4 regions of the Mesorhizobium sp. NPDC059025 genome follow, and region 4 is predicted to be linked to each of the others. Evidence: predicted binding sites of a transcription regulator. Region 4 holds the regulator's gene; each other region holds the start of a gene.
The links. The regulator PhoB, encoded in region 4, activates phosphate uptake and scavenging genes when phosphate is short. The targets are predictions, from matches to a motif close to TGTCATNNANCTGTCAT.

Region 1 (7,731 bases), on a different contig from region 4:
GCTAAGGGGTCAGCCGCAACGGACCGACTGGAGATCGTTCTAGCCACACCAGTCCCGGTCGCCATCCGGCTCGACCGTCTGCTCGCGATGGAACTTGGCCTGCCCCGCGCCCGGATCGGTACCATGGCGGATGCCGGCCACATCATCACGGCCGCTGGCCTCAACCGGCCGGTTCGGGACGGTTGCCGGGTAGAGATTGACCTTGCCGTGGACGACGCTGAGGTGATCCTGCGCAACGCTCGCCCACAATGACCGGTCAAAAAAGAAAGGGCGGGGAAATCCCCGCCCTTTATAAAACCATCAGGCCGCGCTGACCTTCGACTTCTCGAAGCGCTTGCGCTCGTTCGGGTCGAGATAGAGCTTGCGCAGGCGGATCGTCTTCGGCGTCACTTCGACCAGTTCGTCGTCCTGGATCCAGGCGAGCGCGCGTTCCAGCGTCATGCGGATCGGCGGCGTCAGCTTGACCGCTTCATCCTTGCCGGCGGCGCGGATGTTGGTGAGCTTCTTGCCCTTCAGCACGTTCACTTCAAGGTCGTTGTCCCTCGAGTGGATGCCGATGATCATCCCCTGGTAGACCTTGACGCCGGCGTCGATGACCATCGGGCCGCGATCTTCAAGGTTCCACATCGCATAGGCGACCGATTCGCCCTGCTCGTTGGAGATAAGCACGCCATTGGTACGGCCGGGCAGTTCACCCTTGTAGCCCTGGTAGGAATGGAACAGACGGTTCATCACCGCGGTGCCGCGCGTGTCGGTCAACAGTTCCGACTGATAGCCGATCAGGCCGCGCGTCGGCGCGTGGAACACCAGGCGCTGGCGATTGCCGCCCGAAGGACGCAGCTCGACCATCTCGGCCTTGCGCTCAGACATCTTCTGCACGACGACGCCGGCGTGTTCCTCATCGACGTCGATGACGACTTCTTCGATCGGCTCGAGCAGCTGGCCGTCCTCGTCCTTCTGCATGACGACGCGCGGGCGCGACACGGCAAGCTCGAAGCCTTCGCGGCGCATCGTCTCGATCAGGACGGCAAGCTGCAGTTCACCACGGCCCGACACGAAGAACGAGTCCTTGTCGGCTGATTCCTCGATCCGGAGCGCGACGTTGCCTTCAGCTTCCTTCATCAGGCGGTCGCGGATGACACGGCTGGTGACCTTGTCGCCTTCGGTGCCGGCGAGCGGCGAATCATTGACGATGAAGGACATGGTGACGGTCGGCGGATCGATCGGCTGCGCATGCAGCGGCTCGGTGACGGCCGGGTCGCAGAACGTGTCGGCAACGGTGCCTTTCGACAGGCCGGCGATGGCGACGATGTCGCCTGCCTGCGCTTCTTCGATCGGCTGGCGCTCGAGACCGCGGAACGCCAGGATCTTCGATACGCGGCCGTTTTCCAGCAGGGAGCCGTCATGGTGCAGGACCTTGACCGCCTGGTTCGGCTTCAACGTGCCGGAATGGATGCGGCCGGTGATGATGCGCCCGAGGAACGGATTGGCCTCCAGGATGGTGCCGATCATCCGGAACGGACCGGGATGGACCGTCGGTTCCGGAACATGCTTGAGCACCAGATCAAACAGCGGTGCCAGACCCTGGTCCTTCGGACCTTCCGGATTCTCGGATACCCAGCCATCGCGGCCCGAACCATAGAGGATCGGGAAATCGAGCTGCTCGTCGGTGGCATCGAGGGCTGCGAACAGATCGAACACCTCGTTGATGACTTCCTGGTGGCGGCCGTCCGGGCGGTCGATCTTGTTGATCACGACGATCGGCTTCAGGCCTACCTTCAGCGCCTTGCCGACCACGAACTTGGTCTGCGGCATCGGGCCTTCTGCGGCGTCGACCAGAACGATGGCGCTGTCGACCATCGACAGGATGCGCTCGACTTCACCACCGAAGTCGGCGTGGCCGGGGGTGTCGACGATGTTGATGCGGGTATCCTTCCAGTCGACCGAAGTCGCCTTGGCCAGGATGGTGATGCCACGTTCCTTTTCGAGGTCGTTCGAATCCATCGCGCGTTCGGCGACACGCTGGTTCTCGCGGAACGAGCCGGACTGCTTGAGGAGCTGGTCGACCAGAGTGGTCTTGCCATGGTCGACGTGCGCGATGATCGCGATATTGCGGATGTTCATGCTGGGTCTCGGAGGTTGTTCAGGCAGCACGCCCGGATAGTCAAATCGAGACGCCGCCTTTTTCAGTTGCGCGGCTCATACAGGGTTTTTCGCATTTGCGAAAGGGGGCGGCGTGCCGGCAGTTGGTTGGTCACCTTTTGTTAAGTGGCAGCAGCGTAGAATTTCATTAACCAAACGCGGAACCTTTTCCGCTGTGGAGCATTCGGGCGTCCATGATACGCAGTCTGAACCGGTTCGTGATGATCTCCCTCTCGGCCACGCTCGTCGCCTTGCTGGCGCTGGGTGGCGCATGGTCGGCAGCAACGCCCGCCGACAAGCCGATGGCCGTGGTGACGACGCAGGCGGAAAAGCTCTTTGCGGACGCTCCGGACGGGGTCGACCCGATCGTTACCGGCCCGGTTAGCGCCGCCTTCAAGCAGCGCCAGGCCGATATCGGTTGTGAGAAGGCGACCTGGCCAAACGTGCCCGCCGCCTGCTTCGAGCACTGATCCCAGATCACGCAGCCCGAACCGGATCGAGCGTCGTCTTGTAGAGCTCGTTGTCGTCGCGATCCATCAGCCTGACGGTCAGCTGCCCGGTAATACCGTCGATGTCGACAAGGCCGAAGAACTGAAAGCCTGCGGAAGGCGGCAGGTTCTGGCCTTGCTCGGCGCTCGGCGCCTTCACATACTTCACTTCCGGCCCGAAGGTCATGTCGAGATCGTTGGGACCGAAGGTACCGGAGTGTATCGGCCCGGAGACGAATTCCCAGAACGGCTCGAAATCCTGGAACTGCGCGCGATCCGGGCTGTAGTGATGGGCTGCTGTGTAGTGTACGTCCGCCGTCAGCCAGACCGTGTTGGTGATGCCGGCATTCTTGATGAAGCGCAGCAGGTCGGCGAATTCGAGCTCGCGCCCCTTGGCCGGGCCGTTGTCGCCATTGGCGACCGCTTCCGAGCCTTTCTTGTTGGCGGCGTCGTCCCACACCACCAGGCCGATCGGCATGTCGGCGGCAATCACCTTCCAGGTGGCCTTGGAATTGGCGAGCTCGCGCTTGAGCCAGCGGGTCTGCTGCTCGCCCAGCATGCGCGAGCCCGCGTTGAGTTCGGTCTGCAGGTTCGGGCCGTTGGCGCCGCGATAGGAGCGCATGTCGAGGAAGAAGACGTCGACCAGCGGACCATACGCGATCTTGCGATAGACCCGACCGGGCTCGGCCGGCGTGAAGCGGATCGGCGTCATCTCATGGAAGGCTCGGCCGGCACGTGCCGCCAGCACGGCAATCGATTTTTCCTTGTAGCGGTCGTCGGCGGTCAGATCTTTCGAGCTCGACCAGTTGTTGACCACCTCATGGTCGTCCCATTGGAAGAAAGTCGGCAGTGCCGCGTTCATGGCAAGCAGGTTCTTGTCGAGCAGGTTGTATTTCCACTGCCCGCGATATTCGTCGAGCGTCTCGGCAACCTTGCGCTTCTCGTCGATGAGCACGACGTTCTTCCACTTTGTGCCGTCCTTGAGATCAACCTCGTCCTTCATGGCGCCATCGGCATAGATCGTGTCGCCCGAATGCAGGAAGAAATCGGGCGTGTGCCTGGCGATCGAGGCATAGGTCTTCATGCCGACCTCATCGATGCCCCAGCCCTGGCCGGCGGTATCGCCCGACCATGCGAAGCGCACGGAGCGGCGCGAGGTCGGCGCGGTGCGGAAACGGCCGACGATCGGCTCGGACACCGCGTTGATGTCATTCAGGTCGGCAAGCGTCATCCGATAGAAGATGTCCTGGTCCGACGCCAGGTCTGTGAGCAGGCGTTTCACCGCATAGTCGCTGTCAGGCAGCGCATTGAGCGGTGCCAGGCGTTCGGCATTGGCGAAACTTTCCGTCGTCGCCACTTCGAACTGCACGCGCGATGGCCTGTCGGCGCGCGTCCAGATCATGCCTGATATCGCGTCGATGTCGCCCGACTGGACACCGTGGGTAAAGGCCGGCCGCGTGTTCGCACGCGAATAATAAGGCATGGCCAAACCCGACAATCCGACCAGGCCAGCTGCCCCTGTCGAGACGATGAAGGCACGGCGGTTGATGCTGGTTGGCTTGCTCATGGCTGGCTCCTTGGCGGCGAATGGGTGCCGCCAAGGTCCTTGGCCATTGTTTCAGCCGCATTTCGGAGACGTGAAACTTTCTTGACGGTCCACAGTTTGCCGCCGCTGGGATAATTCCAGCAAAAGAAGACAGAGCGTTTCCGTGAAAAACGGAAACGCTCTGGAATCAGGCCGGCTGCTCTTTCGGCTCCAGCATTGGGCGGTTGGTGTTGATCAGCAGCGACAGGCAGGCGGCGATGATGCCGGTCATGCCGGCAATGACAAAGGCAAGCTCATAGCTGCCCTGGAACTCCCGCATAGCTCCGCCGAAGAACGCGGCCGTAGCCGCGCCGACCTGATGGCCGGCAACAATCCAGCCAAACACCAGCGGTCCCTTGGCATCACCGAAGGCTTCGTTGGACAAACGCAACGTCGGCGGCACGGTGGCGATCCAGTCCAGCCCGTAGAACACCGCGAAAACGATGAGCGCGGTCGCCGAGAAACCGGAATAAGGCAGATACATCAGCGAGAGGCCACGAATGGCATAATAGACGCCGAGCAGCTTGCGCGGATCGAAACGGTCGGTAAGCCAGCCCGACAGGGTCGTGCCGATGAGGTCGAAGATACCCATCAGCGACAACAGACCGGCAGCCTGGATCTCGTTGATGCCATTGTCGGCACAGAACGCGATCAGATGCGTGCCGACAAGACCGTTGGTCGTGAAGCCGCAGATGAAGAAAGTGGCAAAGAGGTACCAGAACACGCGTGTCCTGGCTGCTTCGCGCAGTGTGCTCAGCGTATGGGAGATGAAGTTGCCGGCTGCCGCTGGCGGCGTCGGCGGCACATCGTCGGGTTCGGCGCCGAAACGCACCTGGCCGATCGACGCCGGCCGCTCCGGCACCAGCAGCCAGACCAACGGCACCAGAGCTGCGGTGGCGATGGCAATGACGAGCGCCACCGGCTTCCAGCCACCCGACTGTGCAAGCCAGGCCAGGAAAGGCAGGAAGATCAGCAAGCCGGTCGCGCTGGACGCCGACATCAGGCCCATGACCAGGCCGCGGTTGGTCTTGAACCAGCGGTTGACGATGGTGGCGCCGAGTACGGTGGCGACAGCGCCCGAACCGACGCCGGAGAATACACCCCAGGTGGCGATGAGTTGCCAGGACTGCGTCATGAACAGCGAAAGCCCGGTGGATGCCGACATCACCACCAGCGAACCGATCACCGTCTTGCGCAGGCCGATGCGTTCCATCAGCGCGGCGGCGAAAGGACCGGTCATGCCATAAAGGAAAATGCCGATGGCGGCTGCCAGCGACACCACGTCGCGGCGCCAGCCGAAATCATTCTCCAGCGGCAGCATCATCACGGAGGGCGCGGAACGCAGGCCCGCGGCGATGAGCAGGGAGAGGAAGATGACCGCAACGACGACGAAGGCGTAGCGCTGGCCAAACGGGCGGGGCTGGACTATCATGTTACTGACCGGTACGTTGCAGTTGCCGAATGTGTACGTACCGGTTAGTAACATGTCAATTGGAACACCTCATGCCCACTGACAAAAATATTGAACCCAGCGTTTCGCGAGACGCAGCCTTGCCGCCGGCGGCCGAGAAAATCCTCGGCGTCGCGCATGAGCTCTTCTACCGCGAAGGCATCCGGGCGATCGGCGTCGACGAGATCGTGAAAAAGGCGGGCGTCACCAAGCCAAGCCTCTATCGCTCGTTTTCATCGAAGGACGAGCTCGCGGCATCCTATCTGCGTAAATACGACATCGAGTTCTGGGAGCGTTTCGACGAAGCAGTGGCTGCGCATCAGGGCGATGCGCGGGCTCAGATCATCGCGTTCCTGACGCGCGTCGGCAAACGCTCGCAGAAACAGGGCTACCGCGGCTGCGGCATGACCAATGCAGCGGTCGAATACCCCGAACCCGGTCACCCCGCGCGCGTGGTCAGCGAAGAGAACAAGCGCGAACTGCGCCGTCGTCTGCGCGCCATGGCCAAGGAGATGGGGGCGGCCGACCCCGGCACGCTGGGCGACGGCCTGCTGCTTCTCATCGAAGGCGCCTACATCTCAAGCCAGATCTTCGGCCCGGGCGGTCCCTCGCAGTCGGTTGCCAAACAGGCCGACCTTCTGATCGGCGCCAGCCTGAAAGGCTAGCGCCGCGCTAGCGCGTTAGCAGGCCCTCCAGCGCCTCATCCACCGGACAGGCATGAGGAACAGGATCAGGTCAGCCCGCGCTTCACCATCATGGCATCCGCGGTCGGCATCTTGCCGCGGAAGGCGGTATAGAGCTCTTCCGGATCCTTCGAGCCGCCGGCCGCGTAGATGTTTTCCCGCAGCTTTTTCGCCAGAGCCGGATTGAACGGATCGCCGGTTTCCTCGAAGGCCGAGAAGGCATCGGCATCGAGCACCTCCGACCACATGTAGGAATAGTAGCCGGCTGAATAGCCGTCACCGGCGAAGACATGGCTGAAATGCGGAGTACGATGGCGCATGGCGATCGTGTCCGGCATCGCGAGTTTCTCAAGGGTCTCCGTCTCGAAGGCCAGCGGTTCGGCCGGTGCATCCGAACGCGCATGATAGGCCATGTCGACCAGCGCCGAGGCGGTGAACTCGACCGTGGCGAAGCCGGCGCCGAACGTGCGCGCCGCCAGCATCTTGTCGAGCAGTTCCTTTGGCATCGGCTTGCCGGTCTTCACATGCAGTGCGTGTTTTTCCAGCACTGCCGGCACCGTCAGCCAATGTTCGTAGAGCTGCGAAGGCAGCTCGACAAAGTCGCGGCTGACCGAAGTGCCCGAAACCGACGGCCAAGTGACGTCGGTCAGCATGCCGTGCAGCGCATGGCCGAATTCATGGAACAGGGTCTTGGCCTCGTCCACTGACAGCAAGGCGGCCTCGCCGACGGGCGGCTTGGCAAAATTCATGATGTTGTAGATGATCGGCTTCGCACCCTTGCCCAGCTTGTAGCCCGACTGCAGCGCACTCATCCAGGCACCGGACCGCTTGGACGATCTGGCGAAATAGTCCGCCAGGAAGAGCGCGCGCTCCGATCCGTCGGGGTTCCTGACCACGAACACACGCGCATCCGGATGCCAGCCGGCAATGCCCTTCTTCTCTTCGAAGGTGAGGCCAAACAGCTTCGTCGCCACGTCGAAGCAGGCAGCGATGACGTGGTCGAGCTGCAGATAGGGCTTCAGTTCGGCCTCGTCGAAAGCGAACTTTTCGGCGCGCAGTTTCTCCTGGTAGAATCGCCAGTCCCAGGCAGCGAATTGTTCGTTGCTGCCGGCAGCAACCGCCAGCCGCTGCAGTTCCTTCTGGTCGGCCGCAGCCTTCTCCAGCGCCTTCTCCCAGACCGGGTCGAGCAGGTCGTGCACGGCCTTCGGTGTCTTGGCCATGGTGTCGTCGAGCTTCAGCGCGGCAAAGGAATCATAACCCAGCAGCTTCGCCTTCTCGGCACGCAGCCTAAGCATGTCGCGCACCACCGCGGTGTTGTCGCTGGCGCCGCCGTTCTGGCCACGCCGGGTGAAGGCGCGCCATGCGCCCTCACGCAGGTCGCGA
Region 2 (7,731 bases), on a different contig from region 4:
GCTCCAGCCGCCAGGGCGTCTGGAATACGCGCTCGGCGAAGAATTGTTCGACGAATGCGCGGCCATCGAACCAGGCCGGCAGCGGCGGCATGGTGAAGCGGACATCGTCGGTCAAAAGCTCGATCATGGCGGCGATGTCGCGGCTTTCCCAGGCGGACACGAAGGCCTGCAGCAGCCGTTCGAGCCCTTGCGGGTCGACGGGTTTCTTCTCGCCGATGTCGGTCCTGGCCCGCATCGTCTGCCGCGAGCGCTGCAAGGCGCTGTTGGCCGAGGCGACGCTGGTGCCAAGCATGTCGGCGGTCTCGGCGGCCGAGTAGCCCAGCACTTCGCGCAGCAAGAGCACGGCGCGCTGCAGGCCGGGCAGGTGCTGCAGCATGGCAACGAAGCCGAGCCCGATGGATTCGCGTCGCAGCAGGATCGCTGCCGGATCGTCATCGTCCGCCAGTTCGCCATCCGGCAGCGGTTCCAGCCACACGGCTCCCTCGATCGGCTCGCCCAGTTCCGCCGTTGTCCGAAGCGGTGCGGCGCGGTCGCCCGACCTCAGGCGCCTTGGGCGCTTGGCAATCATGCGCAGGCAGATGCGGGTGGCGATGCTGGTCAGCCATGTGCCGAGCGAACTGCGGCCCTCGAAGGACCCCAGGCCACGCCATGCCCCCAGCAGTGTTTCCTGCAGCGCATCGTCGGCATCGAAGGGCGAGCCGAGCATGCGGTAGCAATGCGTGTGCAGTCGCCTGCGGAAGGGCTTCACCAACTGGTCGAAGGCCGATGTGTCACCGGCCTTTGCCTGCCGGAGCCATTCGCTTTCGGGTTCGGCTGGTTTCTGGACACTCATCTGGTGCATGGGGAGAACCGTGAATGGGAGGGCCGCCGCCCGGCACCTTAAAACGGCACACGTGCTTGCACAAAGTGCTGCCGATTTCTTCCGCCCGGATCAACGGCACGACTTCGCAGCCGCAAGCGCGTTGCCGCGGGCAGGCTGCGGCAGGTTCCCGATCCGCTGCACGGCGGCGTAGAACCTCGGATAGTCGCCGGAGCAGAGATCGAACAGGCGCAGGAATGCCGGCACCTGTTCGCCATAGACGGCGGTGGCGGCGAGCTTGGCGTTGTTGATCGGCGCCTTGAACCAGCCGTCATAGCCCCGGTATCCCGCCCAGCGCCTGTCGCGCATCAGCCTGTAGCGCGCCCGCAGCGTCTCGATCGTCGCGGCCTTGGCCGCCGCCTTCTGTTCGGGCGTTCGCGCGCTTTGATAGACCTGCTGCAATTCCTCGCGGGTCGTCGCCAGAAGGCCGAGGAAATCGGCCCGGCGCCGGCGGTCGGCTTCGTAACGGCGCAGCCCGGCGAGATTGCCTCCGGCGCGCAGCCATTTGCGCACCCCGCTGGTTTCGACCGCCACGGCGAAGGCCTCGTTGAAGGCGGAATCGCCTTTCACATAAAGGCGCTGATGCGCCAGCTCGTGGAAGATCAGGCTGGCCAGGAAGGTGTCGTCCGGACCCAGCATGGTCGAGAGCAGCGGGTCGCTCGACCAGCCGAGCGTCGAATAGGCGGTGACGCCGGTGACATGGACGTCGAACCCTTCCTTCTGCAGTGCGACGGCGTTTTCCGCCGCTTCCTTGCGGTCGAAATAGCCGCGATACGGCACGCAGCCGAACACCGGAAAACACCAGGTTCGTGGTGTCAGCGAGAACTGCGGCGCCGCGAACACCGCCCAGGTCACCGCCTCGCGGCCGATGTCGACATAGCTGCGGTAGCTGCTGTTGTCGGGCAGCGCCAGCGCCTCCGTCGCATAGCGCCGGATCGCGCTGGCCGATTGCAGCTTGGCGCGCAGCGCCCCGGGCGTCGCCGGGTCCTTGATCAGTGTCCCGACGTTTTTCCGCGCGGCCATGATCTGCACATGGCCCTCGAGCGACTTCGCATAATAGGAGATGCTGGTGCAGCCGGCCACACCGGACGCCATGACCGCCGCCACGAGCAAACGAAAAACACGCTTCACCGGCTGCCCCGCCCTGTTCCACCGGCACGGTCTCAACAGGCGCGGCGATTTTCGTCAAGGCCTGCAAGGGTCAACTTAACAGGAACCCAGCGCTAGCCCTCGCGTTCGACCTGCAGCGACGTTGCACGCGGGCGGCGGGCGAGGGCGACCAGCGAAGGGCGGTGCCGCCCGCACATGGAGGAACTGCAGATGAACATCGCACCACAACTGGCCTTCGCCGGCGTGTGTCGGCAGGCGTTCGAATTCTATGCCCGGCTGATGGGCGGGGTGATCACGGAGATGAACACGTTCGGCGCCAATGAAGACAAGGCGCTGCCGCCGGGATCGACGGCCGCTGCCGCCGACCAGGTCCGCTTCGCCGAGCTCAGCCTCGGCAAATCCACACTCAGGGGCAACGACGTGCCGGCCGAACAGCACAGGCCGATGCAGGGCTTCAACGTCTCCCTGCACATCGAAGGCGCCGATGAGGCACGCCGCATCTTCGAAGCGCTGGGCGAAGGCGGCACTGTGACGACGCCGCTGGCCGAGGTCGACTGGGCCGAGCGGTTCGGCATGGTCACCGACAGGTTCGGCGTGCCCTGGCTGGTGCTGGCGGCGAAGGGCTGATCGGGAAACCGTCCGGAATGACGGAGTTCCCGTTTGCGCCAAACTGTCCAGAGCGTCCTTCCCAGCGCCACGCCGGGCACACCCGGCGCGGCGGAGGGCAAGCACTACACCACGATGAAATCCGCGCTGGTCAGCGCGAGGCCGGCTTCGAGCACGGCGAAGTCGGTGAAGCCGCCGGCGGCGTCGCCATTGGCATCGTAGGTCAGGTGGCCGGTGGCCGGGTCGTAGATGATGCGGTCGTTCGCGTCATGCGCCGCCACGCCGACATGGAAGGCGGTCTCGTCGAGTGCGCCCGGCGCGCCAAGCGCGGTGAAGACGGCATTGTCCAGCCAGATCGTGTCGTCGGTTACCGAAAAGTCGGCGATCCTGTCGACATTCGACCCGGGGTTGAGCGCGCTGTCGAACACGAATGTGTCGTTGCCGTCGCCGCCGACCAGCGTGTCATTGCCGAAGCCGCCGGCCAGCGTGTCGTCGCCGGCGCGGCCATCCAGCCTGTTGGCGCCGGTGTTGCCGGTCACGACATTGTCGAGATCATTGCCGCTGCCGTTCAGATTGCCGCTGCCGGTCAACGTCAGGTTCTCGATGTCGCCCTTGAAGATCGTCGTGTTCGAGAGCGAGACGGACAGGCTCGATTTCACGGTGTCGATGCCGTTGGGAGGGATGCCGCCATCATCGGCTTCGTCGACGCGGTCGTCGGCGCTGTCGATGACATAGGTGTCGTTGCCGGTACCGCCCCACAGCTTGTCGCCGCCGGCGCCGCCGTCGAGCACATCATTGCCGTTCCCGCCATAGAGCCGGTCGCGTCCGCTACCGCCGTCCAGCGTGTCGTCGCCGGCTTCCCCGGAGAGAAAATCATTGCCGCCGCCGCCACGCAGCACATTGGCGGCGGTGCTGCCGACCATGGAATCGTCGAAGGCCGAGCCGTCGACATTCTCGATGCCCACATAGGTATCCTGGGCCCTGTCGGGGTAATATTGCGGATCGCCGACGCCGCGTCCCAGTTCGAGATCGAGCGTTATGTAGCCGGGGGCATCGGCGTAGCTCACCGTGTCGTTGCCGTCGCCGCCGTCGAGCACGTCGCCGCCAAGACCCGCATGCAACGTGTCGTTGCCGGTGCCGCCATGAAGCTCGTCGCGCCCTGCATCTCCCGACAGGGTGTCATTGCCTTCGTCGCCCCAGAGCTGGTCGTCGCCGTCGCCGCCTTTGATGCTGTCGTCGCCGCGAAAGCCGAAAAGACGGTCCTTGCCGCCGAAACCGAGGATCTGGTCGGTGCCGTTGCTACCGTAGAGCTGATCGTCTTTTTCAGTACCGGGAATATAGGCCATGGTGGATCTCATCTCCGTGACAAGCCCCATAGCCCTGCGGCGCTTGCTGCACGCCAGACACCTCGGCGGGCCCGTTGCCGTCCCATGGCCTGCCGGAGCGCATGCGCTCCCTTCGGTATCGGAGCGATGGTGGCATACGGAACTTGACCATTTTATGACCCGGTGCGGCCTTAGCCGTCCCGCCTGCCGCAGATCCGGTTGGGCGAATGGATGTTCAAAAGCCGGCTATCTGTTTGCGTTATCCGGCATAAAGGCGTTATTGGCTTGCCGACTTGCAGACGATGCGGAGAGAAATCATGCTGGGCTGGTTCAGGCGGCTGTTGCCGCGCGAAGACCGTTTCTTCGACCTGTTCGAACAGCATTCCCGCACCGTCGTCGGCGGCGCGGAAGCCTTGCAGCAGCTGCTGCAAGGCAAGGATGTCGAGCGCTGGTGCAAGGAGATCGTCGAGCTCGAAAACCAGGCCGACGCGATCACCGCGGAAGTGCTGCTGGCGGTGCGCCGCTCCTTCATCACGCCGTTCGACCGCGGCGACATCAAGGACCTGATCCAGTCGATGGATGACGCCATCGACATGATGCACAAGACCGTCAAGACGGTGAAGCTGTTCGAGAAGCGCGAATTCGACCCGCTGATGCAGGAGATGGGCGTCGTCATCGTCGAGGCGGCCAGGCTGGTCGCGGAGGCGATCCCGCTGCTCAACAATATCGGCACCCACGCGACACGGCTCAACGCCATCGCCGAGCAGGTGATGCGCGTCGAGGGCCGCGCCGACGACCTGCATGAGCAGGGCTTGAAGGATCTCTTCCGCCGCCACGGCAAGACCGATCCGATGGCCTACATGATCGGCTCCGAGATCTACGGCGAGCTCGAGAAGGTGGTCGACCGTTTCGAGGACGTCGCCAACGAGATCAGCGGCATCGTCATCGAGAACGTCTGAGCGACATGGACCCGACCATCGCCTTCCCGATCCTGGTCGCGCTGATCGGCGTCGCGCTGTTCTTCGATTTCCTGAACGGCCTGCACGATGCCGCAAACTCCATCGCCACGATCGTTTCGACCCGGGTGCTGCGGCCACAATATGCCGTGCTGTGGGCGGCCTTCTTCAACTTCATCGCCTTCACGGTCTTCGGCCTGCATGTCGCCGAGACCATCGGCAAGGGCATCGTCAATGCCGACATCGTCACGCCGGGCGTGATCTTCGCGGCGCTCACCGGGGCAATCGTCTGGAACATCGTCACCTGGCTCGCCGGCATCCCGTCCAGCTCCTCGCATGCGCTGATCGGCGGGCTGGTCGGCGCCGGTCTCGCCAAAACCGGCTTCAGTGCCATCGTCTGGAGCGGCCTTTTGAAGACGGTGGCGGCGATCGTGCTGTCGCCGCTCACCGGCTTCGTGCTGGCGCTCGTCCTTGTGCTGATCGTGTCCTGGGTGTGCGTGCGCCAGACGCCGTTCGCCGTCGACAGTTCCTTCCGCGTCCTGCAGTTCTTCTCTGCTTCGCTCTATTCGCTCGGCCATGGCGGCAACGATGCGCAGAAGACCATGGGCATCATCGCGGTGCTGCTCTATTCGCAGGGCATGCTCGGCGACACATTCTACGTGCCGTTCTGGGTGGTCATCACCTGCCAGAGCGCGCTGGCCATCGGCACGCTGTTCGGCGGCTGGCGCATCGTGCACACGATGGGCTCCAAGATCACCAGGCTCAATCCCATGCAGGGCTTCTGCGCCGAAACCGGCGGCGCCATCACCCTGTTCGCGGCGACCTGGCTCGGCATTCCGGTCTCGACCACGCACACCATTACCGGCGCGATCATCGGCGTCGGGGCGGCGCGCCGCGTTTCGGCCGTGCGCTGGGGCATTGCCGGCAATATCGTCATCGCCTGGGTGGTGACCTTGCCGGCCACCGCCGCGATCGCCGCCCTGACCTACCTGGCGCTCAGCCTGTTCTAGCCGGAAAACCCCTCGGATACCCTGAAAAATGCGGAAGGGCAGGTTGCCCTTATTCGGCTCGGTTGCCCCTGGCTCAACCGCGCGGGAATTTCGTTCACATTGACTGCCGGCCCCGATTGTCGGTCCATGGGCGGCATCGTCCTGCCGTGGCAGGCGAAATGGCAGCGGGTACCGGCGCGCGCAACGCCCCAGGGAGGCAGAATGTCCGAACGGCAATTCAGGCGTCTGTTCACGCCGGTCACCTTGCGCGGCAACACCCTGCGTAACCGCATCGTCTTTGGCGCGCACACCGCCAACATGGCCGTGGAGGGCCTGCCGACCCGGCAGCATGTCGGCTACTATGCCGAGCGCGCCATCGGCGGCGCCGGCATGATCGTGGTCGAGCCGATGCCCGTGCATCGGGCGGCGGTGTTGACCCGCGGCAATTTCCGGCCATCCGATGACGGTGTGGTCCCGCATTTCCGCAAGGTGACGGAGGCGATCAGGGGCAATGGCGCCGTCGCCATCCAGCAACTCTACCATGTCGGCCAGCACGCCGATGCCGACAACTCCTTCCATGCCGGCTGGTCGCCGTCGGGCCTGCCGAGCTACCACGATTCCGACGGTTCGCACCGCATGACCGAAACCGATATCGAGGAGACGATCGACGGCTTCGTCCAGGCCGCGCGGCGCTGCCGCGAGGCCGGCTTCGACGGGGTCGAGGTCTGGGCCGCCTATCATTCGATGCTCGACCAGTTCTGGACGCCGTGGTCGAACCGCCGCGACGATGCCTGGGGCGGCAGCCTCGAGAACCGCACCCGCATGAGCCGCGAGGTAATGAGCCGCATCCGACGTGTTTGCGGCGACGATTTCATCGTCGGCCTTGCCATCAATGACGACCCGGATGTCGAGGTGGCGCTGTCGCGCGAGGCGCTGGCCGAGATCATCGACCGGCACGACCGCGATCACCTGATGGACTATGTGACCTGCGGCTCGGGCAGCTATTTCGACTTCTACAAGATCATGCCGACCTTCCTCTATCCGGAAAAGCTCGGCGCCGATCTGGCGGCGGTGCTGAAATCCACCGTGCGCCATGCCCTGGTGACAGCCGAGAGCCACATCCGCACGCCTGAGAATGCCGAGAGTGTGCTCAGCGAGGATCGCGCCGATCTCGTCTCCATCGTGCGCGGCCAGATCGCCGACCCGCACCTCGCCAACAAGGCAGCCGCCGGTCAGGCCGAGGACATTCGCGGCTGCCTGTCCTGCAACCAGATGTGCTGGGGCCGGCGCTCGCGCGACTACTGGATCAGCTGTGTCATCAATCCGTCGGCCGGCCGCGAATGGGAGTGGGGCGGCGACCGGTTCACGCCGGCGCCGAAGCCGAAGCGTGTGCTTGTCGTCGGCGGGGGTCCGGCCGGGCTGGAAGCCGCGCGCGTGGCGGCCGAGCGCGGCCACCGGGTGGCGCTCGCGGAAGCGTCGGACCGGCTTGGCGGGCAGTTTCGGCTTGCCGGCATGCAGCCGCGCCGCGCCCAGATCATCGATCTGATCGACTGGTACCAGCGCCAGCTCGCAAAGCTCCAGGTCGATATCCGCTACGGCCAGTATGTCGAGGCCGACGATGTCGCGCGCGAAGGTGTCGACCACGTCATCGTCGCGACCGGCTCGCAGCCGCCGGATGGCGCGTTCCAGCGGGCGCTGCCGCAGTTCGACGCGATCCCCGGCGCGGGCGCCGTGCTTTCGGCGGAGGCCGTGATGGCGCGTGAGGCAAGGCCGGGCAAGCGGGTGATCGTGCTCGATGATGGCGGCAACTGGAAAGGCTGCGGCACGGCTTGGCGGCTAGCCGAGGATGGCCACGCGGTGACGCTGGTGACACCCGATCCGCTCGT
Region 3 (7,731 bases), on a different contig from region 4:
GCGCCTCTCAACAAGGCGCGGCATTGGAAGGCGGAACCAGCCATGGCAAATCCAATACACAGTGCTGCCGCCCAGGCAGCCTTCGCTGACACGCGTCCAGTGCTGGAGCTGTCGGATGTGCGCAAGCGTTTTGGCGGCGTCGTCGCGCTGAACGGCGTCTCCTTCTCGCTGCGGGCCGGCGAGGTGCACGCGCTGGTCGGCGAAAATGGTGCCGGCAAGTCGACGCTCATCAAGATCCTGTGCGGTATCGTCAAGCCGGACGACGGCCACATCGCACTCGACGGAACCGCCTATGCACCCCACTCCCCGGCCGACGCCAAGGCACATGGCATCCAGGTCGTGCACCAGGAATTCAATCTGCTGCCCTATCTGTCGGTGGCGGAGAACATCTGTTTCGAAGACATCCCGCGCAAACGCTTCGGCATCGTCGACTACGGGGCCGTCCACGACAAGGCCCGTCAGGCACTCGCTCGCATCGGGCTCGACGACATCGACGTCCGGCGACCGGTCGAAACGCTCGGCGTCGCGCATCGCCAACTGGTCGAAATTGCCCGCGCGCTGATGGGCGAAAGCCGCATCCTGATCCTCGACGAGCCCACGGCGACGTTGACGGCGCGCGAGACCGAACGGCTCTTCGCCATCATCGATGGTCTGCGCGCCAAGGGCGTCGCCATCGTTTTCGTGTCGCACCATCTCAATGAAGTCTTCGCCAATTGCGATCGCGTCACGGTGTTGCGCAACGGCGAATCCGTGATGACAGCCGACATCGCCGATATGACGCAGGAGAAACTGGTCGCTTCAATGGTCGGCCGCCAGCTTGCCGCCCAGATGGCCGAGACGCGCAACCTCGACGCCAGCAGCCGCATCGCATTGTCGCTGAAGAACCTTCGGCATCCGGCATCGCCGCACGCCGAAGGTGTTTCACTCGACGTACGCTACGGCGAAATCCTCGGCATTGCCGGCCTTGTCGGCGCCGGCCGCACCGAACTGCTGCGGGCGATCTTTGCCGCCGACCTGCCACTGTCAGGCACGCTGGAGCGCGACGGCCAGCCACGCCGCTATACAAGTCCCAAGGCGGCGATCCGCGACGGCATCGGCTTCCTGACCGAAGACCGCAAGGAGGAGGGCCTGATCCTCGCAATGTCCATCGCCGCCAATGTCAGCCTGGCCAATCTTGGCAAGGTCTCGCGCGCCGGGCTGCTGGACGCCGATGCGGAGAGCCGGCTTACCGAGAAACTCGGCAAGGAGATCAAGCTGAAATACGGCAGGACCGCCGATGCGGCTTCGACGCTCTCGGGCGGCAACCAGCAGAAGGTGGTCCTGGCCAAATGGCTTGCCAACGATCCGAAGATCCTGCTGCTTGACGAACCGACACGCGGCGTCGACGTCGGTGCCAAGGCGGAGATCTACGCGCTGCTGCGCGGTCTCGCCGACAAGGGCCTGGCCTTGCTTGTCGTGTCGTCGGAACTGCCTGAACTGATCACGCTCTGTGACCGCATCCTGGTGATGTCGAAACACCGTATCGCCGGCGAGGTCGCACGCGAGGACTTCTCCGAAGAGCGTATCCTTTCCCTCGCCTACAAGGACGAGAACAATCATGGACGTCACTGAACTCAACGGCCCTTCGACCGGCTCGCTCGGCACCACCGCCAAGACCGTGCTGCGGGAGGCCGGCATCGGCATTGCGCTGATCGTGCTGATCATCGTCTTTTCGCTGACGACTCAGCACTTCCTGACTTCGTCGAACATCACCAACATCCTGACCCAGGTGACGATCAACCTCGTGCTTTCGATCGGCATGACCTTCGTCATCCTGATCGGCGGCATCGACCTGTCCGTCGGCTCGGTTCTGGCCTTTGCCGCCGTCGTCGCCGGCACGGTGATGACGCTTCCGGGTCTCGATCCGACGGTTGCCGTCATGCTGGCAACGATAAGCGCCGTTGCGGCAGGTATCCTGTTCGGTCTGTTGAATGGCCTGGTCAGCGCCTGGTGGGGCATCCCTTCCTTCATCGTCACGCTGGGAACGCTGAACATCGCCCGCGGCGCCGCGCTCCAGGTCACCGGCGCGTCGACCATCTATTCCTTCCCGGCGGCCTTCAACGCCTTCGGCTCACAGACGATCTACGGCGTGCCGGTGCTGTTCCTGATTGCGCTGTTGCTTGTGGCAATCGGCTGGTTCGTGCTGACCCGCACAGTGTTCGGGCGCGTGCTCTACGGCATCGGCAACAACGAAGAAGCGACCCGGCTCGCCGGCCACAACGTGTTCTTCTACAAGGTTGCGGCCTTCACCATCTGCGGTGCGGCGGTGGGCATCGGCGCCATCATTTACATGGCGCGCCTCAACATCGCGAGCCCGATCATCGGCATCGGCTTCGAGCTCAACGCCATCGCCGCCGTCATCATCGGCGGCACCAGCCTGAGCGGCGGCCGTGGTTCGATCGTCGGCACATTGCTTGGCGCCTGCATCATCGGCGTGCTGGCCAACGGCCTTATCCTGCTTGGCCTCAGCGACTTCATGCGCCAGATGATCACCGGCTTCGTCATCATCCTCGCCGTCATCCTTGACAAATATCGCGAAAGGCTAACGAAAGCCTAGCGCATGACCCTGAAAATCGGAATCGATTTTCGGAAAGGATCATGCGCCAGATGAAAATGTTAGAGCGACCTTTGCGCGTCCGAAGAGACGCGCGGCGCTCTAATGTGGCACAATCGCCACGACATTCGGGTGGAACCAGCGTGATCAACATCAAGGACGTTGCCCGGCAGGCGGGGGTTTCGATCGGAACGGTATCGCGCGTTCTGGCCAAGAACGAAACCGTGGGCGCCGCGCTGCGCGAAAGGGTCGAGGCGACGATCCGCGAACTCGACTTCAAGCCGAACCATGTGGCGCGCGGCCTGCGCCGCCGCCGCACCGACATGATCGGCCTGGTGATCCCCGACATCACCAATCCGTTTTTTGCCGAGCTTGCCAAGCATGTCGAGGCCATCGCCTTCCGCTCCGGCCTGTCGGTGCTTCTGTCGATCACCAACGACGATCCCGAGATCGAGGTGGCGCAGATCGAAAGTCTGTTGAAGAGCCGCCCCACGGGCTTGATCGTGGTGCCGATCCAATCCGGCCAGTCGCGGGGCTGGAAAGGCGATACGGCGACCGTCGTTGTCGATCGTCGCCTGGCTGGCCATGGCCTGTTGTCCGTCGATCACCATGGCGGCGCCGCACTTGCGGCAGACCATCTGATCGGGCTCGGCCATCGCACCATTGCCTACATTGCGGGCCCAGCCGACGCACCGGTTTCCCGAGCGCGCCGAGCAGGTTTTGTCGATCATCTCAACGCCGCGGGCATAAAGCCGGAGATCATCGAAGGCCATTTCGACTACGTCTCCGGCGAAGCACTCGGTCGCCGGCTGCTCGATCGCACTCGGGCCAGGCGCCCGACTGCGATCGCGACCGCCAACGACCAGCAGGCCATTGGCCTTCTGCGCGCGGCCGACGATCTCGGCATCAAGGTGCCCGATGAGCTTTCCGTGATCGGCTTCGACGACATTCCGCTCGCCGGGCTGATAACACCCAGGCTCACAACCATCGGCCAGCCTGTCGAGGAGATCGCCAAACGCGCGGTCGCGGCGGCGATCGATGGGAGCGGAGCAGCTGCCGGAAACGACGATCTGCTTTCCGGAGTGCTTGTCATACGCAACTCCACGGCGCCGGCCGACAGGAAAAGCGACGGCTAGCTTCCGCAAAGAGCCCTGCGCAAAAAAGCCTTGTAACCGCGCTTGACCCTCCACCTGGTGGAGACGTTAGGACGATTCCATGAGCGAGAAAATGCACACGATCGGCGACCTTTCACGGCTGAGCGGCATCTCGGTGCGGCGGATCCGTTTCTATTCCGACAAGGGACTGCTGCCTCCGGCAACCCGGACGTTCAGCAACTACCGGGTCTACTCCGATGCCGATGTCGCCCGCCTGGACTTGATCCGTGCGTTGCGGGAAGCCGGCATCAGCCTGGCCGCCATCAGCAAGATCCTGTGCCGGCGTCTTTCGCTGAAAGAGGTCCTGGCGATGCGGCTCGATACACTGGAAACCGAGATTGCATCCCGCCGCCGCATCGCCTCCGTGCTGCGCACCACGCTCAGGATCGACCAGCCAACCGAAACCGACTTGAGGAGACTTTGGACGATGACAACCCTGTCCCAGACGCAGATGCGAAGCATGATGGAACGGTTCTACGACAAGGTGGCCGTGCACGCCGACATGGGCGAAGACTGGAAACGGCAGATGATCGACGCTTCCATGCCGGAGTTGCCGGACGATCCGACGGCACGCCAGATCGATGCCTGGAACGAGATCACCGCGATGATCACCGACGAGAGCTTCCTGGCAGAAATGCAGGCGGACACAGCCACGATGTGGAACGGTGAATTCGACCCGGAGTCTTACGCGGAAGCGGCGAATTCAACCCTGGCCAGGGTCAGGGCCGCGATCGACGAAGGCAAGGACCCGCTATCGCCGACAGGTGCGGCCATTGCCCGCGAGTGGCTGGAGAAATCGGCGAAAGCGATGCGCCGGGAACCTGACCGCGCCTTCCTCGACTGGCATCTCGGCCAATACAGAAAACATCACGCCCGTTCGGCGCGCTACCAGGAAATGCTTGCCATTCTGCGCGGCGAGCAGGCGGGCCAGAAACCCGGCAACGAGTGGCAATGGATCAACGAGGCAATGATGCCGCTGCTGGTTTCGCCCAGTCACTGATCCGCTTGGTCAGAGCACCCGGCGCAGCCAACCCGCGCCGGGTTTGTCGTCCGTGCTGTGGGAGGCCTACTGCGCCGTCCAGCCGCCATCGACCGGCAGCGTCGTGCCGGTGATCTGTTTCGCGGCATCCGAGCAGAGGAACACCGAAAGCGCTGCGATTTCTTCCACCGTCACGAATTCCTTGGTCGGCTGGGCCGCCAGCAGCACATCATGCTTGACCTGTTCTTCCGTCATGTTGCGTGCCTTCATCGTGTCGGGAATCTGCTTTTCGACCAGCGGCGTCCACACATATCCCGGTGCAATCGCGTTGACGGTCACGCCGTCCTGCGCAGCTTCGAGCGCCACCGTCTTGGTGAGGCCGGCGATGCCATGCTTGGCAGAGACGTAGGCCGACTTGAAAGGCGAAGCGACCAATGCATGCGCGGATGCCGTGTTGATGATGCGGCCCCATTTGCGCGTCTTCATGCCGGGCAGTGCCGCCTTGATCGCATAGAACGCCGCAAGCAGGTTGATGCGGATGATCGCTTCCCATTTGTCGTCGGGAAACTCCTCGATCGGCGCGACAAACTGGATGCCAGCGTTGTTGACCAGGATGTCGACGCTGCCGAAGGCCTTTTCGGCCTCCTGCACCATCGCGGTCACTTCCTCGCCCTTCAACATGTTGGCGCCGGAATAGCGGCACTGGACGCCGAAATCCGCTTCGATCGCCACGCGTTCCTTCTCGATGTCGGCGGGATCACCCAACCCGTTGATGGTGATGTTGGCGCCTTCGGCGGCAAAGGCTCGGGCAATGGCGAGACCGATGCCGCTGGTCGAGCCGGTGACGAGCGCGTTCTTTGAAGTCAGGGAACCCATGATGATCTCTCGGCTGGCGGTTGAAGTGACATTCTAACTAGGTGCATTGCAGCAAGTTTCCATCACAAACATGTGTCGATTTCATCCGGGAACCGTCAAACGACTGAAATCGTTCATCGACCCGACACAAACCCGTCATGCTGCCATGCAACATGACATTCGTTATTTCTGATGTGACATCCTTCAGTCCCGAGGTGACAGCTTGGAAATCGCCGACGTCGTGAAGCGCGCTTACGCCATGCCGCTGACCAATCCCTCTTTCCCGCCGGGCCCCTATCGTTTCTTCGACCGCGAATATGTCATCATCACCTACCGCACCACGCGTGAAGCGCTGGAAGCGGTGGTGCCGGCGCCGCTGGAAATAGACGGCGAACCGCTGGTGAAATACGAATTCATCCGCATGCCGGACTCCACAGGTTTCGGCGACTACACTGAAAGCGGCCAGGTCATTCCCGTACGCTTCAATGGCGAGCACGGCGTCTACGTCCATTCCATGTATCTGGACGACGATGCTCCGATCGCCGGCGGCCGCGAATTGTGGGGCTTCCCGAAGAAGCTGGCCAACCCGAAGATCGTCAATGAAGGCGAGGTCGTCGTCGGCACCTTGCACTATGGTTCCGTGCTCTGTGCTACCGGCACGATGGGCTACAAGCACCGCGAAGCCGACCGCGAACAGGTGATGGCCGCGCTGACCGCGCCGAACTTCCTGGTCAAGATCATTCCGCATGTCGACGGCACGCCGCGCATCTGCGAGCTCGTGCGCTACCACCTGGCGGACATCACGTTGAAAGAGGCCTGGGCCGCCCCTGCGGCACTCGACCTGCGCCCGCATGTCATGGCCGATGTGGCACGCCTGCCGGTGCTCGAAGTCGTTTCGGCACTGCATTTCACTGCCGACCTCACCCTCGGCCTCGGCGAAGTCGTCCACGACTACCTCGCCGGCGCGCGCTGACCGTTTCCATCATCTGCCGGAGTTGACCGTGCTGGACCGCAACAAAACGAAGGCGAACAACGCCACCATCCAGGAAATCGCTTCGCAGTATGATCGGGTCGCGCTCGTGCTGCAGGGCGGCGGTGCGCTCGGCGCCTATCAGGCCGGCGTCTACCAGGCCTTGTCCGATGCCGGTTGCGAGCCGACATGGCTTTCGGGGGTTTCGATCGGAGCCATCAATGCCTCGATCATCGCCGGAAATGAGCCGAGCCGACGCCTGCAGCGGCTCGAACAGTTCTGGCAGACGATTTCCGGCCGCAAGATCTGGGCCTATACGCCGGAAGGCGACATCTATCGCGACATCCGCAACCGCACCAGTTCCTGGATGACAATGACGATGGGACAACCTGGCTTCTTCAAGCCACGTTTCCCAAACCCATGGCTGGAGCAGTCTGGGGCCGAGGGCGCAACCAGTTTTTATGACACGGCGGAATTGAAAGACACACTTGAGCAACTGATCGACTTCGATGTGCTCAACGATGGCCGCAAACGCCTGAGCGTCGGTGCGGTCAACGTTCGTACCGGCAACTTCGTCTATTTCGATACCGACAAGGTGCGTATCGGGCCAGAGCATATCATGGCTTCCGGTGCCTTGCCGCCGGCCTTTCCCGCGATCCGTATCGAAGGCGAATACTATTGGGACGGCGGTATCGTCTCGAACACGCCTCTGCAATATCTGCTCGACCAGGAAGAGGACCGCAGCTCGCTGGTTTTCCAGGTCGATCTGTTCAGCGCTCGCGGTGTGCTGCCGCGTGGCATGCCGGATGTGCTGTCGCGCCACAAGGACATCATGTATTCCAGCCGCACGCGCCAGAACACCGACAACTTCAAGCGCATCCATGGCCTCAAGATGCAGCTTCTCGACGCGCTGAAGCGCGTGCCGGCGGAGATGCGCACTCCCGAGGAAGAGGCACTGATCGCGGACTATTCCGACGCCGGAATCGTCAACATCATCCACCTCATCTACCAGCACAAGGGCTATGAGGGGCACGCGAAGGATTACGAATTCTCCGGCACTTCGATGCGCGAGCACTGGGACATGGGGCTGGAAGATACACAGCGGACCCTGCGCCACCATCAATGGCTGACGCCGCCGACGAATGTGGAAGGTGTGGCCATTCACGACCTGCATCGCGAG
Region 4 (7,731 bases):
GCACGCGAGACATCACCCGACCGGGCGCTGAAGAACGCTTCTGTTGCCCGCAGCAGCGACATATGCAGGTCGAGCCTGCTTTCCATGCGACTGACAGCGTCGTCGGCGGCGGCCTCGAACTTGATTCGGGCTGCATCGCGCGACGCAAAATAGGCGAAGCCGGCCAAGACAAGGCTGGCCAAGGCGACGGCAACAAAAGCAATCGTCGGGAAAAACTTCTTCAAAATCAGCCGCCAGCCCGAAAGAGCCCCCGTGGTCCTTTTAGACTACGGAAAAACAAACCGAAAGCGGTATGCTTTGTTAGCCTGGTAGCGACAAGCCCCTGTTCCGGCATTGCTGACAAATGATGCCGGAACAATCCACCGAAAACGTTCTAGGCAGCTTCCTTGAGTGCACCCGGCCCCGGTATCGCGCCTGGCGGGCATTTGCCGAGAATGATCATGCCCAGCACTTCATCCTTTGTGACGTCCTGGGTTCGGGCCGTACCGACAACCTGACCGTTCTTCATCACACAGACGCGGTCCGCCAGGTCAAACACGTCGTGGATATCGTGGCTGATCAGGAAGATACCGAGACCGTCCGCCTTGAGCTGCTTGACCAGTTCACCGACCTGCGCCGTTTCCTGCGGGCCAAGCGCGGCTGTCGGCTCATCCATGATCAGGATCCGGGCGTTGAACAGGATGGCGCGGGCAATCGCCACCGACTGGCGCTGGCCGCCGGACAGTTTGACGACAGGCTCCTTGAAACGCTGGAAACGCGGATTGAGGCGCCCCATCACCTTGCGCGCCTCCGCTTCCATGGCCGCGTCGTCGAGCGTGCCGTATCTGGTCATCACTTCCCGGCCGAGGAAAAGATTGGCGGCGGCGTCGACATTATCGGCCAGGGCAAGCGTCTGGTAGATCGTCTCGATGCCATACTTCTTGGCATCGCGCGGATTGGCGATCGCCGCCTCTTCGCCATTGATGAATATCTGACCGGAATCGCGCTTGTAGGCGCCCGAGAGAATCTTGATGAAGGTCGACTTGCCGGCGCCGTTGTGGCCGAGCAGCGCAACGACCTCACCGGGATAGAGATCGCAACTGGCACCATCCACGGCACGAATGCCGCCGAATGCAATGGAGATGTCCTTCATTTCGACGAGCGGAGTTTGGGTCTGTTCCATGGTCCTGCCCTTTCTGGAGCGTTTCCGATTTCCGGAAACGCGGAAACACTCTGGCTCTTTGTTTTACGCAACTGCGGACGCAAAACCGCTGCGCAATTGCTCTAGACGCGCTTGCGGTACATGGTGTCGAGCCAGACGGCGACGACCAGCACCAGTCCCACGACGATGTTCTGGAGCGGCGTATCGAGGCCGAGCAGAACCATGCCCGACTGCAGCGATTGCATCAGCAAGGCGCCCAGCATCGCGCCAATGATCGTGCCGGAACCGCCGGCAAGCGAGGTGCCGCCGATGACGGCAGCCGCAATCACCAGCAGTTCGTCCAGCGTGCCAAGCGAATTGGTCGATGCATTGAGACGAGCCGATGAGATGGCGGCGGCGATCGCAGCCAGCACGCCCATGATCATGAACACCTTCATGGTCACCCAGCGCGTGTTGATGCCGGCGAGATTGGCTGCTTCCGGATTGCCGCCGATGGCGAAGACGTAGCGGCCGAAACGCGTGCGGTTGGTGACGAAGGTCATGACAAGCCCGACCGCGACCGCCATCAGCACGGGGATGGCGATGCCGTGGGCGATGAAGAGACCGCCCTCGGGGACCGTGATGTTGTTGGCGGCAGCATATTTGTTCACGACGCCGACCGGCCACGGATAGGAATTGGCGATCTTCACCGCCCCGAGGATGACCGCGCAGGAAATGACCCCGAGGAAAGCTTCCGCCCAGACCGGACGCAAGGGAAACTTGAAGCGCTTGCGCTGCACGCGGCCGTTGAACAGCATGGCGACCACTCCGGCGCACGCCACAAGGCCGAGCACCCAGCTCCAGGTCGATCCGATCGATCCGGCCGGACCACCACCCATGAGCTGGAAAGTTGCATCCATCGGCGCCACCGTGCGGCCGCTGGTGATCCACCAGGCGACCCCGCGCCAGATCAACAGGCCACCGAGCGTGACGATGAAAGCCGGCACCTCCAGATAGGCGATGATGAAGCCTTGCAGTGCACCGATTGCGAGGCCGACCACGATGCCAGTTGCCAGCGCAATGATCCAAAGCCACGGATTGCCGAGCTGCATGCCCATCACCCGGATCAGGAATTCGGCCTGGGCCACGCCCATGACCATGCCGATCACCCCCTCGACCGAACCGACCGACAGATCGATGTTTCGCATGACGATAACCAGCACCATGCCGGTCGCCATGATGGCGACGGACGAGGTCTGCACCGACAGGTTCCAGAGATTGCGCGGCGTCAGGAAGAGGCCGCCGGAAAGCAGATGCAATCCCACCCAGATGATCAGCAGGGCAGCGACCATCCCAAGCATGCGGGTGTCCAGTTCGGTCGCCTTGAGAAAGCGCCCGACCGTGGACAGTTCCGCAGCGCGGGCGCGATCGACCGGCGCATTCGAGGCCGTATCAGTCATGATATTCCTCCCAGACCACACACCGCCTTTGGCGGCATGGCGTGCCACTTTACAGGGACTTTTGAGCTCCGGGGGTGGGAGCCATTGCAAAAAGACCACGGCTCTCAGGCCGTGGTCTCGTTTGTTGCCGCGGGCGCGCTTAGTTGCAAGCCTTGACGGAACCGGCCTTCACGCCCTGGCAGACGACATCCTTGGAAACCCAGCCGGCGTCGATGACGACGTTGAGATTGTCCTTGGTGATCGCGACCGGGGTCAGGAACACCGACTTGACGCTGTTGCCGCCCGGGGTGGTGAAGTCGGTGACGTTGGCGATGTCGCTCGTCTTCTTGCCGTCGGCGAGTTGCGCCGCGATTTCCGCGGCATTCTTGCCGAGATCACGGGCGTCCTTGAACACCGAAACGGTCTGCGTGCCCAGCGCGATGCGGTTCAGCGCGGCATGGTCGCCGTCCTGGCCCGAGACCGGAACGGAACCCGCCAGGCCCTGTGCCGCCAAGGCGGCAATCGCTCCGCCGGCGGTGCCGTCATTGGCGGCCACGACGGCATCGACCTTGTTGTCATTGGCGGTCAGGAATTGCTCCATGTTCTTCTGAGCATTGGCCGGCAGCCAGCCGTCCGTGTAGGCCTCGCCGACATTCTTGATCTTGCCTGCGTCGATTGCTGCCTTCAGCACTTCCATCGAACCTGAGAACAGGAAATCGGCATTCGGGTCGGTGCTGGAGCCCTTGATGAAGACATAGTTGCCTTCCGGCTTGACGTCGAAGACGCCCTTCGCCTGCAACCGCCCGACTTCCTTGTTGTCGAAGGTCAGATAGAAGACGTCCTTGTTTTCGATCAGACGGTCATAAGCGATGACCGGAATGCCTTCGTCCACGGCCTTCTGCACAGCCGGGCCGATGGCGGAGGTGTCCTGCGCCAGGATGACAAGGGCGTTGGCGCCCTGCGAGATCAGGCTTTCGACGTCGGTGAGCTGTTTGCCGGGATTCGACTGCGCGTCAGCGGAAATATATTTGTCGCCTGCCGCCTCGATCGCCTTTTTCATGGCGGCTTCGTCGGTCTTCCAGCGCTCTTCCTGGAAGTTGGACCAGGACACGCCGATTACCTTGTCCTTCGCTTCGGCGACAGCGGAAAGCGCAAGCGTCATGGCGGCACCCGCCAGAATGGCGGCCGTAAATTTCCTCATTTTTTCCTCCCCGCGCCCAAGGGCGCGCTTGTGTGCGTTGGCCGTTGGAGAAGCTTTTTTTCGAGCTTCGAAAAAATAATCGCGCAGGCACAGCCTTCTGTCAACGGGATTCGAGTCCTTCGCGATATTTTTTTCGGATCACGAAATAATAGTGACGACGAGGGCATGTTCTGCCACTATCTGTGGAGGAGCGCGCTGTCGCGACGGCAGGAGCGAAACGGGTTTTGCATTCGCTCATGCATCGACCTATGCACGAACAGCGCATCTGGAACGCCATTGGCGGCCCAAGCGCAACGGCCTCGGTGTCCACGGGGCCGGCGGGGGAGGAACGGCAAGGACATGACTGTCGGGATCCGTCACGACGATTTGCGCCGCAGGAACCGCGCGATGGTGATTGCTGCCGTGCGTCGCTCCGGTGAGCCGTCCCGCACGGAAATCACCGCCATCACCGGCCTCAGCCATTCGACCATTTCAGCGATTTCGTCTGATCTCATCGCGGAGGGCATTCTGCGCGAGGGCCGCAGTGAACCGACGGCATCGAAGCGGGGGCGTCCGCAAGTGGGCCTGCAGCTCGATCCCGGCGCAGCGGCTGTGCTGACGGTCGTTCTGTCGCTCAACCTTTTGACGGCCGCAGCCATCGACTATTCGGGCAAGGTCCTGACGGAAGAAACACGCCGTCTGGACACACTGTCTCTGCCCCGGGAAGCGCTGGTCGATGAATGCGTCGAGATGGTCCGGCGACAGCTCCACGACCGGAGCCTGGCAAGACATCGGGTCCTGCGCATAGCTTTCGCAGTTCAGGGCACGGCAGATTCGCATGCGCGCACCATGCTGTGGACGCCAATCACCCCGCATGGCGATATCCCCTTTGCCGATATCCTGGAAAACGCTTTTGGCATTCCCGTCATCGTCGAGAACGACTGCAACATGATGGCGGTCGCGCTGCGTTGGCGCGGCACGGACCGCTATCGTGACGACTTCATTGCCGTTCTGCTTTCGCACGGCATCGGCATGGGCATCGTGCTCAATGGCGAATTGTTCATCGGCACCCAGTCGTCCGGCGGCGAATTCGGACACATGATCCACCGGCCGAATGGCGCGCGATGCCGCTGTGGCCGCCATGGCTGCGTCGAGGCTTATGCCGGCAACTATGCAATCTGGCGCAGTGCCCACGGGCTCGATGAAAACACCGAACCGGCCGCTGACATTCCCGACGACGAAATGCAGAGGCTGGCTGAAAAAGCACGCGCAGGCGTCGGCCCCGAACGCGAGGCCTATGAACGCGCAGGCACAGCCCTCGGCTACAGCCTCGGTTCACTTTTCGCCGTCATCGACCCTGCCCCGGTAACCTTTGTCGGCATCGGTGCAACGGCCTTCGATCTGATCGAGCCGGCATTGCGGCGGGCAATTGCCCAGACCGCCGGCGGACAACATTCGAATTCAATTGTCTTTGATACGGAACCCAAGGAGCAGATGCTGATCCGCGAAGGCTGCGCCATGCGCGCGCTGACCTTCATCGATCAGGAGATCTTCGCGCTTGGCGGTCCGATGGCTCCCATCCCTCAGCTTCTGGAGGTCTGAGCCGGCGATCAGGGCGCAATAGCGATGAACCGGCCTTGTCCCTGATCAATCCTCGCGGATGGCGTAGCCCGAGCCGCGTATCGTGCGGATGACGTCCGGCATGCGGCCATTGTTGACCGCCTTGCGCAGGCGCCCGACATGCACATCGACTGTACGCTCATCGATATAGATCGTCTCGCCCCAGACATTGTCGAGCAGCTGGCTGCGCGAGAAGACCCGCCCGGGATGCCGCATCATGAATTCCAGCAGCCGGAACTCCGTCGGCCCGAGCCGGATCTCGCTCTTCTTGCGGTAGACCCGGTGCGACTCGCGGTCGAGTACGATGTCGCCGACCTTGAGCACGGAAGACAGCACCTCGGGTTTCGCGCGGCGCAACAGTGCCTTCACGCGTGCCATGAACTCAGGCATCGAGAATGGCTTGACCAGATAATCATCGGCGCCGGTGGACAGACCGCGCACACGGTCGCTTTCCTCGCCGCGTGCCGTCAGCATGATCACCGGCAGGCGCTCGGTCTCCGGTCGCATCCGAAGCCGCCGGCACAATTCGATGCCGGATACTGCCGGCACCATCCAGTCGAGCACCAGGAGATCCGGCACATTTTCCTGAAGCCGGATTTCGGCTTCGTCGCCCCTGGCTACTACCTCGACCTGGTAGCCCTCGGATTCCAGATTGTAGCGGAGGAGGACGCCCAACGGCTCCTCGTCTTCCACCACCATGACACGCGGCGCGATCATCTTGCCGTCCGTCCCGTGGTCAGGCCGCCGGAACGGCAGCAGCCGTCTCGTCGAGCTTTGGCCGGTTGGGCGGCAACTGCTCGCCCGTCAGCACGTAGAAGGCGTTCTCGGCGATGTTGGTGACATGGTCACCGATGCGCTCGAGATTCTTGGCGCAGAACAACAGGTGCGTGCAGGCCGTGATGTTGCGTGGATCTTCCATCATGTAGGTGAGAAGCTCGCGGAAGACGGACGTGTATTTCACATCGATCCGCTCGTCGTCAGCCCTCAGTTGGGCGAGCCCCTCTGCGTCCCTCGCCGCATATTTCTCGACGACACCGTCGACCTGGTCGAGCACCAGATGGGCCATCGCGTCGATCGAATGCGAAAGGTCGCGCGGCGTGGCGCCCTGTCCGACCGCGCCGACTCGCTTGGCGATGTTCTTGGCCAGGTCACCGATGCGTTCCAGATCTCCGGCCATGCGGATGGCGCCGACCACGGCGCGCAGGTCCTGCGCCATCGGCTGGCGCTTGGCAATCAGCGTGATTGCCTTGGTGTCCAGCTCGCGCTGGCGCGCATCCATGATCGCATCGTCCGACACGACCCGTTGGGCAAGTCCATTGTCTGACTTCAGCAGCGCCTTGGTGGAGCTTTCGACCATCGAGCTCGCCAGTTCACCCATGTCGCTGATGAGCCTGCTGATTTGTCCGAGCTCTTCGTCGAACGATGCGACGGTATGTTCGCCCATATCTATGTCCTCTTTTTCCTCGGCAGCAATCGCTCACTCAGCCGAAACGGCCGGTGATGTAGTCCTGCGTGCGCTTGTCGTCGGGGTTGGTGAACATCTTGTCGGTAGCACCTTCCTCGACCAGGTAGCCGAGATGGAACATCGCCGTGCGCTGCGAGACGCGGGCGGCCTGCTGCATCGAATGGGTGACGATGACGATCGTGTAGTTCTGGCGCAGTTCGTCGATCAGTTCCTCGACCTTGGCGGTCGCAATCGGATCAAGCGCCGAGCACGGTTCGTCCATCAGAATGACTTCAGGCGACACCGCGATGGCGCGCGCGATGCACAGACGCTGCTGCTGGCCGCCGGAAAGGCCGGTGCCGGGCTCGTTGAGGCGATCCTTCACTTCGTTCCAGATTGCAGCCTTCTGCAGGCTGGATTCGACGATACGGTCCATCTCCGCCTTGTTCTTGGCAAGGCCATGGATGCGCGGTCCGTAGGCGACGTTCTCGTAGATCGATTTGGGGAACGGATTGGGTTTCTGGAACACCATGCCGACGCGGGCACGCAGTTCCACGACGTCGATCTTCGGATCGTAGATGTCTTCGCTATCGAGGGTGATCTTGCCACCGACCTTGGCCGCATCGATCGTGTCGTTCATGCGGTTGAGGCAGCGCAGGAAGGTCGACTTGCCGCAGCCCGAAGGGCCGATCAGCGCCGTCACCTGATTCTGGCGAATGTCGAGATTGACGTCGAAGAGTGCCTGTTTCTCACCGTAGTGCACGGTCACCTTGTCGCCGCGCATCTTGATGATTTCGTTCGTCTGGGCGCTCATCTGGCTGCTCACTGCCTGTTCGAGGGTCTTTTCCGTCATGATATTCATATCAGGCTCCCTTTCTACCAGCGCCGTTCGAAGCGGCGCCTGAGCACGATCGCTGTGATGTTCATG

Region 1: ACFWYE_RS12005 (alkaline phosphatase D family protein) is a predicted target of PhoB. The motif match lies at 4,268-4,284, and genes of this name have one in related genera.
Region 2: ACFWYE_RS23030 (DUF47 domain-containing protein) is a predicted target of PhoB. The motif match lies at 4,165-4,181, and genes of this name have one in related genera.
Region 3: ACFWYE_RS21430 (acetoacetate decarboxylase) is a predicted target of PhoB. The motif match lies at 5,725-5,741, and genes of this name have one in related genera.

What each region holds. Positions count from the first base shown of each region.
Region 1 is NZ_JBHYIM010000004.1:145,678-153,408, reverse strand. Features, by position in the region: gene ACFWYE_RS12020 (DUF1062 domain-containing protein) at 1-252, shown strand, start outside; gene typA (translational GTPase TypA) at 301-2,124, opposite strand; gene ACFWYE_RS12010 (hypothetical protein) at 2,337-2,612, shown strand; gene ACFWYE_RS12005 (alkaline phosphatase D family protein) at 2,620-4,197, opposite strand; gene ACFWYE_RS12000 (MFS transporter) at 4,364-5,647, opposite strand; gene ACFWYE_RS11995 (TetR/AcrR family transcriptional regulator) at 5,719-6,330, shown strand; gene ACFWYE_RS11990 (M3 family metallopeptidase) at 6,396-7,731, opposite strand, start outside.
Region 2 is NZ_JBHYIM010000010.1:217,403-225,133, reverse strand. Features, by position in the region: gene ACFWYE_RS23050 (RNA polymerase subunit sigma-70) at 1-841, opposite strand, end outside; gene ACFWYE_RS23045 (aminopeptidase) at 932-1,990, opposite strand; gene ACFWYE_RS23040 (VOC family protein) at 2,180-2,596, shown strand; gene ACFWYE_RS23035 (calcium-binding protein) at 2,701-3,921, opposite strand; gene ACFWYE_RS23030 (DUF47 domain-containing protein) at 4,218-4,859, shown strand; gene ACFWYE_RS23025 (inorganic phosphate transporter) at 4,865-5,866, shown strand; gene ACFWYE_RS23020 (FAD-dependent oxidoreductase) at 6,068-7,731, shown strand, end outside.
Region 3 is NZ_JBHYIM010000009.1:137,434-145,164, reverse strand. Features, by position in the region: gene ACFWYE_RS21455 (sugar ABC transporter ATP-binding protein) at 43-1,611, shown strand; gene ACFWYE_RS21450 (ABC transporter permease) at 1,598-2,596, shown strand; gene ACFWYE_RS21445 (LacI family DNA-binding transcriptional regulator) at 2,737-3,729, shown strand; gene ACFWYE_RS21440 (MerR family transcriptional regulator) at 3,809-4,747, shown strand; gene ACFWYE_RS21435 (3-hydroxybutyrate dehydrogenase) at 4,814-5,602, opposite strand; gene ACFWYE_RS21430 (acetoacetate decarboxylase) at 5,805-6,554, shown strand; gene ACFWYE_RS21425 (patatin-like phospholipase family protein) at 6,583-7,731, shown strand, end outside.
Region 4 is NZ_JBHYIM010000007.1:69,386-77,116, forward strand. Features, by position in the region: gene ACFWYE_RS17950 (CHASE domain-containing protein) at 1-224, opposite strand, end outside; gene ACFWYE_RS17955 (ATP-binding cassette domain-containing protein) at 374-1,162, opposite strand; gene ACFWYE_RS17960 (sugar ABC transporter permease) at 1,264-2,580, opposite strand; gene xylF (D-xylose ABC transporter substrate-binding protein) at 2,720-3,760, opposite strand; gene ACFWYE_RS17970 (ROK family protein) at 4,100-5,341, shown strand; gene phoB (phosphate regulon transcriptional regulator PhoB) at 5,387-6,076, opposite strand; gene phoU (phosphate signaling complex protein PhoU) at 6,096-6,803, opposite strand; gene pstB (phosphate ABC transporter ATP-binding protein PstB) at 6,841-7,665, opposite strand; gene pstA (phosphate ABC transporter permease PstA) at 7,680-7,731, opposite strand, start outside.